Regions from separate parts of the Sphingopyxis sp. EG6 genome, predicted to be linked through region 4. Evidence: predicted binding sites of a transcription regulator. Region 4 holds the regulator's gene; each other region holds the start of a gene.
The links. Region 4 encodes LexA, which represses DNA repair genes until DNA is damaged. Its sites were predicted from a motif close to GTTCCNCNCTTGTTCT; they were not measured.
Positions count from the first base shown of each region.

Region 1: recA (recombinase RecA) is a predicted target of LexA. The motif match lies at 1,237-1,252, and genes of this name have one in related genera.
Region 2: SPYCW_RS07845 (ATP-dependent helicase) is a predicted target of LexA. The motif match lies at 870-885, and genes of this name have one in related genera.
Region 3: SPYCW_RS09795 (transcriptional regulator) is a predicted target of LexA. The motif match lies at 785-800, and genes of this name have one in related genera.

Region 1 is NZ_AP017603.1:938,289-940,487, forward strand. It holds gene SPYCW_RS04550 (hybrid sensor histidine kinase/response regulator) at 1-782, shown strand, start outside; gene SPYCW_RS04555 (response regulator) at 775-1,125, shown strand; gene recA (recombinase RecA) at 1,328-2,199, shown strand, end outside.
Region 2 is NZ_AP017603.1:1,587,720-1,589,918, reverse strand. It holds gene SPYCW_RS07845 (ATP-dependent helicase) at 1-860, opposite strand, end outside; gene SPYCW_RS07840 (MFS transporter) at 993-2,199, shown strand, end outside.
Region 3 is NZ_AP017603.1:2,001,762-2,003,960, reverse strand. It holds gene traL (type IV conjugative transfer system protein TraL) at 1-151, opposite strand, end outside; gene SPYCW_RS09800 (TrbC/VirB2 family protein) at 178-522, opposite strand; gene SPYCW_RS09795 (transcriptional regulator) at 871-1,332, shown strand; gene SPYCW_RS09790 (AlpA family transcriptional regulator) at 1,289-1,645, shown strand; gene SPYCW_RS09785 (HEPN domain-containing protein) at 1,683-2,199, shown strand, end outside.
Region 4 is NZ_AP017603.1:1,890,094-1,892,292, forward strand. It holds gene SPYCW_RS09270 (molybdopterin molybdotransferase MoeA) at 1-864, shown strand, start outside; gene lexA (transcriptional repressor LexA) at 931-1,614, shown strand; gene SPYCW_RS09280 (ComEC/Rec2 family competence protein) at 1,568-2,199, opposite strand, start outside.

The DNA of each region.
Region 1 (2,199 bases), 950 kb from region 4:
TGGCGGTGAACGCGCGCGACGCGATGCCGGGCGGCGGCACGCTGACGATCGAAACCTATCCCGTGTCGGCGGCGGACGTGCGCCAGATGGGCAATGAATTCATGCCCCCCGCCGATTATTGCGCGCTCAAGGTCAGCGACACCGGCACTGGCATCGCGCCCGATGTGCTCCCCAAGATTTTCGAACCCTTTTTCACCACCAAGGATGTCGGCAAGGGAACGGGGCTCGGACTGTCGACGGTTTATGGCATCATCAAGCAATCGGCGGGCTTCATCTTTGCCGACAGCAAGCCGGGGCAGGGGACCAGCTTTACCATTTACCTGCCGATCCATCGCAGCGGCAGCGAGACGCCGAGCGCGGCTGCGCCGCCGCCGAAGCCCAAGAAAAGCCAGTGGGGCAGCGGCACGATCCTGCTCGTCGAGGACGAGGATATGGTGCGTGCGGTGGCCGAACGCGCATTGACCCGCGCAGGCTATACCGTCGTCACCGCGTCGCAGGGTGAGGAAGGTCTCGAACGCTTTGCCCAGATGGCCGAGGTCGACCTGATCATCAGCGATGTCGTGATGCCGACGATGGATGGCCCCGCGATGGTCCGCGCGCTGCGCGCCAAGCGCCCCGACCTGCCCGTGCTGTTCATGTCGGGCTATGCCGAGGAACAGCTGCGTCAGTCGATCAACATCGACGATGTCGCTTTCCTGCCCAAACCCTTTTCGGTCGCGCAGCTCGCCGAGGCGACTTCGGCGGCGCTGGATGACGCCGCGCACAGGATGAAAAATGGCTGATAATCCGCGCATTCTGCTGGTCGAGGACGATGTGCTGATCGGGATGATGCTCGCCGACATGTTCGACGCGCTCGGGCTTCCCGAACCGGCGCAGGCATCGAGCAAGGACGAGGCGTTGGCAATCATCGCTGCCGAGCCGCTGGACGGCGCGCTGGTCGATATCAACCTCGGCGACGACAAGGGGTGGCCGGTCGCCGACGCGCTGGCCGATCGCGGCATCCCCTTTGCCTTCACCTCGGGCGGCGGCGACATATTGCCGCCCGCCCACGCGCATCGCCGCCTGGTCGGCAAGCCGTTCCGGATCAGCGATATCGAAGCGGCGTTGGCCGAGTTTGGGGGCTAGCCGCCACGTCGCCCCCGCGCAGGCGGGGGCCGCAATCGTCCTTTTTCTTGCATCGCTGCACAAACCGACGGCGGCCCCCGCCTGCACGGGGGCGGCGTGGCAAAAAAATTTGTTCCCCTCTTGTTCTTTGAGAACAAATGACGTACATGGTTCCGGCGTTGCGGTGGTTCAGCCTTCGCTTTAGAGCAGGAAAGGACGGCACATGGCCGGTCAATTGTCACTCGTCGAATCGGGGAAATCAGTGAACAACACGGACAGGCAAAAGGCGCTGGACGCCGCGCTCGCGCAGATCGACCGCGCCTTTGGTAAGGGCTCGGTGATGAAATTGGGATCGAAGGAGGCGATGCAGGTCGAGGCGATCTCGACCGGGTCGCTCGGCCTCGACATCGCGCTCGGCGTCGGCGGCCTGCCGCGCGGTCGCGTCATCGAAATCTACGGCCCCGAAAGCTCGGGCAAAACGACGCTGGCGCTGCACACGCTGGCGGAAGCGCAAAAGACCGGCGGCACTGTCGCCTTCGTCGATGCCGAACATGCGCTCGACCCCGTCTATGCGCGCAAGCTTGGCGTCAACATCGACGAATTGATCGTGTCGCAGCCCGACACCGGCGAACAGGCGCTCGAAATCGTCGACACGCTGGTGCGCTCGAACGCGATCGATGTACTCGTCGTCGACTCGGTCGCCGCGCTCGTGCCGCGCGCCGAAATCGAGGGCGAGATGGGCGACAGCCATGTCGGCCTGCAAGCGCGCTTGATGTCGCAGTCGCTGCGTAAGCTCACCGGTTCGATCAGCCGCTCGCGCTGCATGGTGATCTTCATCAACCAGCTGCGCATGAAAATCGGCGTGATGTACGGCAACCCCGAAACGACGACCGGCGGCAATGCGCTCAAATTCTATGCCTCGGTCCGCCTCGACATCCGCCGCACCGGCCAGATCAAGAATGGCGACGAAATCGTCGGCAACACGACCAAGGTCAAGGTCGTGAAGAACAAGGTCGCGCCGCCGTTCAAGCAGGTCGAATTCGACATCATGTACGGGCAGGGCATTTCCAAGATCGGTGAGATCCTCGACATCGG
Region 2 (2,199 bases), 300 kb from region 4:
AAATCCTTTTCGAAGCGCAATATGTTCGCGACCTCGGCGCCGCGCCACGAATAGATTGACTGGTCGTCGTCGCCGACGCAGCAGATATTCTTGCGCGCCTGCGCGAGCAGGCGGAGCCAGAGATACTGGCTGGCATTGGTGTCCTGATATTCGTCGACGAGCACATATTTGAAGCGTGCCTGATATTGTTCGAGCACATCGCGGTGCGTCTTCAGGATCACGAGCATGTGGAGCAACAGGTCGCCGAAATCGCAGGCGTTGAGCGTCTTCAGCCGCGCCTGATAGAGCGCGTAGAAATGCTGGCCCTTACCGTCAGCATAAGCCTCCTTGTCGGCGGCATCGAGATCGGCGGGGGTCAGTCCGCGGTTCTTCCATTTGTCGATCAGCCCCGCGAGCTGGCGCGCGGGCCAGCGCTTTTCGTCGAGCCCTTCGGCCTGAATCAGCTGCTTGAGCACGCGCAGCTGGTCGTCGGTGTCGAGGATGGTGAAATTGCTCTGCAAACCCACCAGTTCGGCGTGGCGGCGGAGCATCTTTGCCGCGATGCTGTGAAAGGTGCCGAGCCAGGGCATCCCTTTAACCGCGTCGCCGATCATCCGCCCGATGCGCTCGCGCATCTCGCGCGCCGCCTTGTTGGTAAAGGTCACCGCGAGGATTTCGGAAGGCCAGGCGCGCCGCGTCGCGATGATGTGCGCCAGCCGCGCGGTGAGCGCCGCGGTCTTGCCCGTGCCGGCGCCCGCGAGCATCAGTACCGGCCCCTCGGTCGTCAGCACGGCCTGCCGCTGCGGCCCGTTCAAGCCTTGCAGGTAGGGCGGGTCCGACGGGTCGGGGCGGGTCAGGTCGGTGGTCGAGATGGGGGGCATGTTCACGCGCGAACGATTAGGGAACGCAGGGCAGGCTGTCCAGCGCGGGCAGGCGCATTTTGACCTTGCACCGATCGCCTCGTCGCGTCCAAGGCGGCGCCATCAATCCGGGAAGGGGCATTAGGCGTGGAACTGGCACCCTATCGACAGCATCGGCGCATCCTGACCGCGAGCCTTGTCGGCACGGCGGTCGAGTTTTACGATTTCTATATCTACGGGACGGCCGCAGCGCTCGTGTTCGGGCCGCTCTTCTTTCCGTCCGAATCGCCGTCGGCGCAGCTGATGCTGAGCTTCATGAGCTTTGGCCTTGCCTTTTTCGCGCGGCCCGTCGGCGCGATCGTATTCGGTCATTATGGCGACCGGATCGGGCGCAAATCGACGCTCGTCTCCTCGCTGATGCTGATGGGCGCCTCGACGCTGCTGATCGCCTTCCTGCCGACCTACGCGATGGTGGGCTGGGTCGCGCCGCTTCTGCTTTGCGTCCTTCGGTTCGGGCAAGGCTTCGGGCTCGGCGGCGAGTGGGGCGGGGCAGCGCTGCTGGCGGTCGAAAACGCGCCGCCGGGCTGGAAATCGCGCTTCGGCATGTTTCCGCAATTGGGCGCACCGGTCGGATTTATCGCGGCGAACGGGCTTTTCCTGCTGCTCGGGCTCGGCCTCAGCGATGCCGAATTTACGAGCTGGGGCTGGCGGATTCCCTTCCTCTTTTCGGCGCTGCTCGTCGGGCTTGGCCTCTGGGTGCGGCTGAAGATCGGCGAGACGCCCGATTTTCAGGAAGCGCTGGAGAAGGACAAGCCGGTGGGCGTCCCGATCGGCGAATTACTCCGGCATCATATGTTGTCTACGCTCGCGGGCACGTTCGCGGTCGTCGCCTGCTTCGCGATCTTCTATCTCGCGACCAGTTTCGCGCTGGCGCACGGGACGACAGAGCTCGGTTATCCCAAGGAGCAGTTCCTGCTGATCCAGCTTGGCGCGATCCTGTTCATGGCGGCGGGGATCATCTTTGCAGGCTACGCGAGCGACGCGTCGAGTGCGCAGCGTGTGCTGACCTGGGGCTGCGGCGCGACGATCCTCGTCGGCTTCGTCTTTGGGCCTGCGTTGGCGTCGGGAAGCTGGCTGATGATCTTTGTGGGGCTGGCCAGCGCGCTGTTCGTGATGGGACTGGTTTATGGTCCGCTCGGCAGCTGGCTGACCGCGCTGTTTCCGGTCCACGTCCGCTATACCGGGGCGTCGGTGACGTTCAACGCGGGCGGCATATTGGGCGGGGCGATGGCGCCGATCATCGCGCAGGCGCTCGCCGAACGCGGCGGGACCGAAACGGTCGGGCTTTATCTGGCGCTGG
Region 3 (2,199 bases), 110 kb from region 4:
CGCCGAAGGCAACGATGATGCCGGTAAAGATATGCTGGCTGAGGATCCCCCAGGTGAAGGGGATGAGCATCCCGCCGAACTCGTCGATGGTCCAGAAGCCGATGAGCTCCGGATCGTCGAGCCGACGTGGGATGATATATGGGTCTGCCATGGCGACGCGCCTTCCCGTCCGATGCGTCAGATGACCGCGGTGACGACCGAGGTGACGATCGGAACACCCGTGCCGACGCCGATGCCGACACCGACCGGAACGGCGACCTGTCCGAGCGAGAACCGGCCCGAGGCGAGACCAATGAGGCCGCCTGCAAGGCTGAGAACCGTGATGATCTTGCCGCCCGAGCCTTCGAGGAAATCAGTGAATTTCGTGAGGGCAGGGGTGAAGGTCGTGTCGGCGCCCGCGTAGGCGGCGCTCGCCGCCAGTGCTGCGACCGCAAGCGGTACTGCAAAGGTCATGGCCCGCCCGAACTTCGAGGGGTTCTGATTGATGGCGCCGGAACGCCGGGAGAGGGTGAGAGACTGCATATGGAGCTCCATCTGGAGGGGTGAACCCAGCGTTCTTTCGTTCGCTGTGTGTTCCACATGCATCTAGGAAATCGATGTAGGAAAGTCGGATTGACGCTGGGGCTTAAGCGGCGGACGGATATGGACGCATCGATTGGCCGGCGTCGGCGATAATACGCGGAAACAGCGGCTTATCTCGCAATCAGCGTCGACGAATCCCGACAAGAGTGGCGGTGATTGTCAGCGACTCGGGCCTAGGGTCTGATTCGCCTAGAAACGAGATGTTCCGTAAATGTTCTTTTCATTTTCCTACATGGATCAGGCGCGATATGGCTACGACTCAGTTCCTCATCGTTGGAGTTTTTGTCGATGCACCAGCCCGCGCCATTCCGAGGCGAAGCCAACGCCAGCCTCGCGCACATTCTTGCCCATGCAATCGAGTCGTCTGACAAGCCCAAGCACCAGATCGCTCGAGAAGTCGGGATCCACCGCGAGACCCTGCTTCGTGTGATGCGCGGCGATCGGCCGATCGGCCTTGATGAAGCCGCGCGCGTTCTCGATGTCTGCGGCGCCTTTCCCCGCGCCAGCATGATCCTCGCCCTGGCTGGTCAGGAGGATCTCGCCTGCGAATGGATGCGCAGCGAGATGGGGGAGTTCCTTGAGGACTTCTTTACGGCCTTGCCAGGCCAGCTTGAACGCACGCTTGGGCGACGCGTCGAAGATTTGCGACCCCGGTGGGCGAACGGCACTTCGCAGCTCGTCGCCCGCATGCTTGCCAAGCACATTGATGATTTTGCCAACCGCGACATTTCGATGTCGCTGCCACGCTGATCCAATTCACCTCGGAGGGGACCGAGAAATTGACCCGACTGGAACGATCATGAAAGCACATCCCCAGCTTACCGATAACGGCGCAAGCGCAGACCCGGCGTCGCCACAAGTCCCCCCGCCGGCCCGGCTTTTGCGGCTGCCCGAAGTCATCGACCGCGTTGGCCTGCGTCGTTCGGCCATCTATCAGCGAATGAGCGAAGGCCGCTTTCCGAAGTCCCGCTCGCTCGGCCCCAAATGCGCGGTGTGGATAGAGGCGGAAATCGACGCGTGGATCAGATCAATTGCGGACAAGCCACATAGAGACGCTCCATAAACTATCCCGAAACAAATCATCGCGCTAAGTTGCGCGCATGGTTTATCGATACCCGACGGGCAATCCTCTCCATCCTGAAGCCCTAAAAGAGAAGCAACGTGCGCTTCGCGACGGTTTTTCAACGCCGTTGACCCTTCGCGTTCATCGTGCGCTTTCCTGGCTTCGTCGGGCTGAAGCAGAACAGGAAGACCAAGACGTTCGCTTCATCCTACTCTGGATCGGGTTCAACGCGGCCTACGCCGGTGACGTGGAAGCCTCGGCCAACAGCTCAGCGCCGGAAGGTGAGCGTGGGCTCTTCCAAACTTTTTTCTCGACGTTGATGAAGTTCGATGGGCGTCACCGCGTCTACGACGCGGTCTGGCAGCGGTTCAGTCAGGAAATCCGCCTCCTTCTGGACAATCGATATGTCTACCACCCCTTCTGGCAGCATCAGAATGGTGTGTCAGGTTACGACGACTGGGAGCACAAGCTCGAGCGTAGCCGGACCGCTATCAATCATGCATTGCGCGAGCTCGACACCGTCAGGATACTGTCGATCCTGTTCGATCGGCTCT
Region 4 (2,199 bases):
GACGTATCGGCGAATGGCGCCGTGCTGACGCTGACCGGAAACGGCCCCGGCGCCCCCGGCCGCCATATCCGCGCGCGGGCCAGCGATTTTGCCGCGGGCGATTGCCTGCTCCCCGCCGGAACCCGCCTCACCCCCGGCGCGATTGCCGCCGCGGCGATGAGCGGTGCGGGCCAGCTCGCGGTCGGGCGCCGCCCGCGCGTTGCGATCCTGACCACGGGAGACGAACTCGTCCAAGCGGGGCGACCGCTCGCCCCGGGCCAGATCCCCGACAGCAACAGCCCGATGCTCGCCGCGATGCTCGCAGGCGAACCCGCTATCGTCAGCCTGCCGCATCACGTCCGCGACGACCGCGCGATACTTGCCAAGCTTTTGAAAGAGTTGGCGCGACGTCACGACGTCATCGTCACCGTCGGCGGCGCGTCGGTCGGCGATCATGATCATGTCCGCGGCGCGCTGGCGGACGCGGGCGGGACCATCGATTTCTGGAAGATCGCGATGCGCCCCGGCAAGCCGTTGATCGCCGGAACGATCGGCGACGCCCTGCTGCTCGGCCTGCCCGGCAACCCGTCGTCGGCGTTCGTCACCGCGACTTTGTTCCTTCTTCCCCTCGTCCGCCATCTCGCCGGCGCGCGCGATCCCTTGCCTGCGATCCACCAAGCGCCGCTCGCAATCGCGTTGGACGGCGGCGGCGCGCGCCGCGACTATCTGCGTGCGCGACTCGAGAGGGGCCGTCTCACCCCGCTGATCGGCCAGGACAGCGGCAGGACGTCGCCGCTCGCCGCCGCCAACGCGCTGCTGATCCGCGAGATCGCGGCCCCGCCGCGCGAGGCGGGCGCCATGGCGGATTATATCGTCATCGCTTGACAAGTTCCGCTCTGTTCCACTATCGTTCTCATTATGTCCGGTTCTGGTCCCGACGGAGGATGATCGATGTTGACCGCCAAGCAGCATGAACTGCTTCACTTCATTCAGCAAAAGCTTGATGCGGGCGGCATTTCGCCGTCGTTCGAGGAGATGAAGGAAGCGCTCGGACTGAAGTCGAAATCGGGTATACATCGCCTGATAAGTGCCTTGGAAGAAAGGGGCTTCCTCCGCCGCCTGCCCAACCGCGCCCGCGCGCTCGAGGTGATCAAACTCCCCGAAGGCAGCAAGCCCGCCGTGGGCAATGATCGCGACAATGTCGTCCCGCTGCGCAAGCCCGCTCCCGCGATGCGCCCGATCGCCGCGAACGACATCGTCGAGGTGCCGCTGCACGGCAAGATCGCCGCGGGCGTCCCGATCGAAGCATTCGAGGATTACAACAATCTCGCCGTGCCCGCCGCGCTGCTCGGCGCGGGCGAACATTATGCGCTCGAAGTGTCGGGCGACTCGATGGTCGAGGCCGGGATTTTCGACGGCGACTACGCACTGATCCAGAAAGCCAGCACCGCGCGCGAGGGCGACATCGTCGTTGCGCTCGTCGACGGGCAGGACGCGACGCTCAAATTTTTCCGCCGCGAAGGCCCGATGATCCGGCTCGATCCCGCGAACAGCGCCTACGAACCGCAGCGCTACCCCGCCGAGCGCGTCATCGTGCAAGGGCGCTTGTCGGGATTGCTTCGTCGTTACCACTAAGCTGTTGCGGGCGGCGCCACGGATGCCCGTCGCCCGCGCGCAGCGTGGCGACCGCGGTGGGTCGGTCGCCCAGATAGAGCGCCAGCCCGCCGGTTTCGGCCAGGCTGTCGCGATCAATCGTCATCCAGCGTCCGGCGCACTCGCGCGGTAACCAGCGGTCGCTGATCACGACATCAGCGGCGGCGCAGGCGGCGGCCATATCGGCGCCCTCGATCCGATCACGCCCGCGCGATGCCAGGATGACGCGCCGCGCTGCGCCCTCACCGTGACTCCAGCGGCAGAAATCGCGATTGCATTCGACATGGTCGAGCTCGGCCAGCGCCGCCAGCGGCGTATCGATCCCCGCCGCCTCGGACAGCGTATCACGAACATAATCGCCCGCACGGTCGCGCAGCAGCGCATAGCCGCCATCGGGCAGCGCCGCGGCGATATGCTTGCCATCGCCGGTCACCAACAGATCGGGACGCGGCTGGGCGAGCAGCGCCGCCATGCCGATCGCTACCGGGATCAGCCCCGCCCGGCGCCAGCGCGTTTGCCAGAGCAGAAACCACAACCCGCCGAACACCGTGATCGCAAAACCCCATG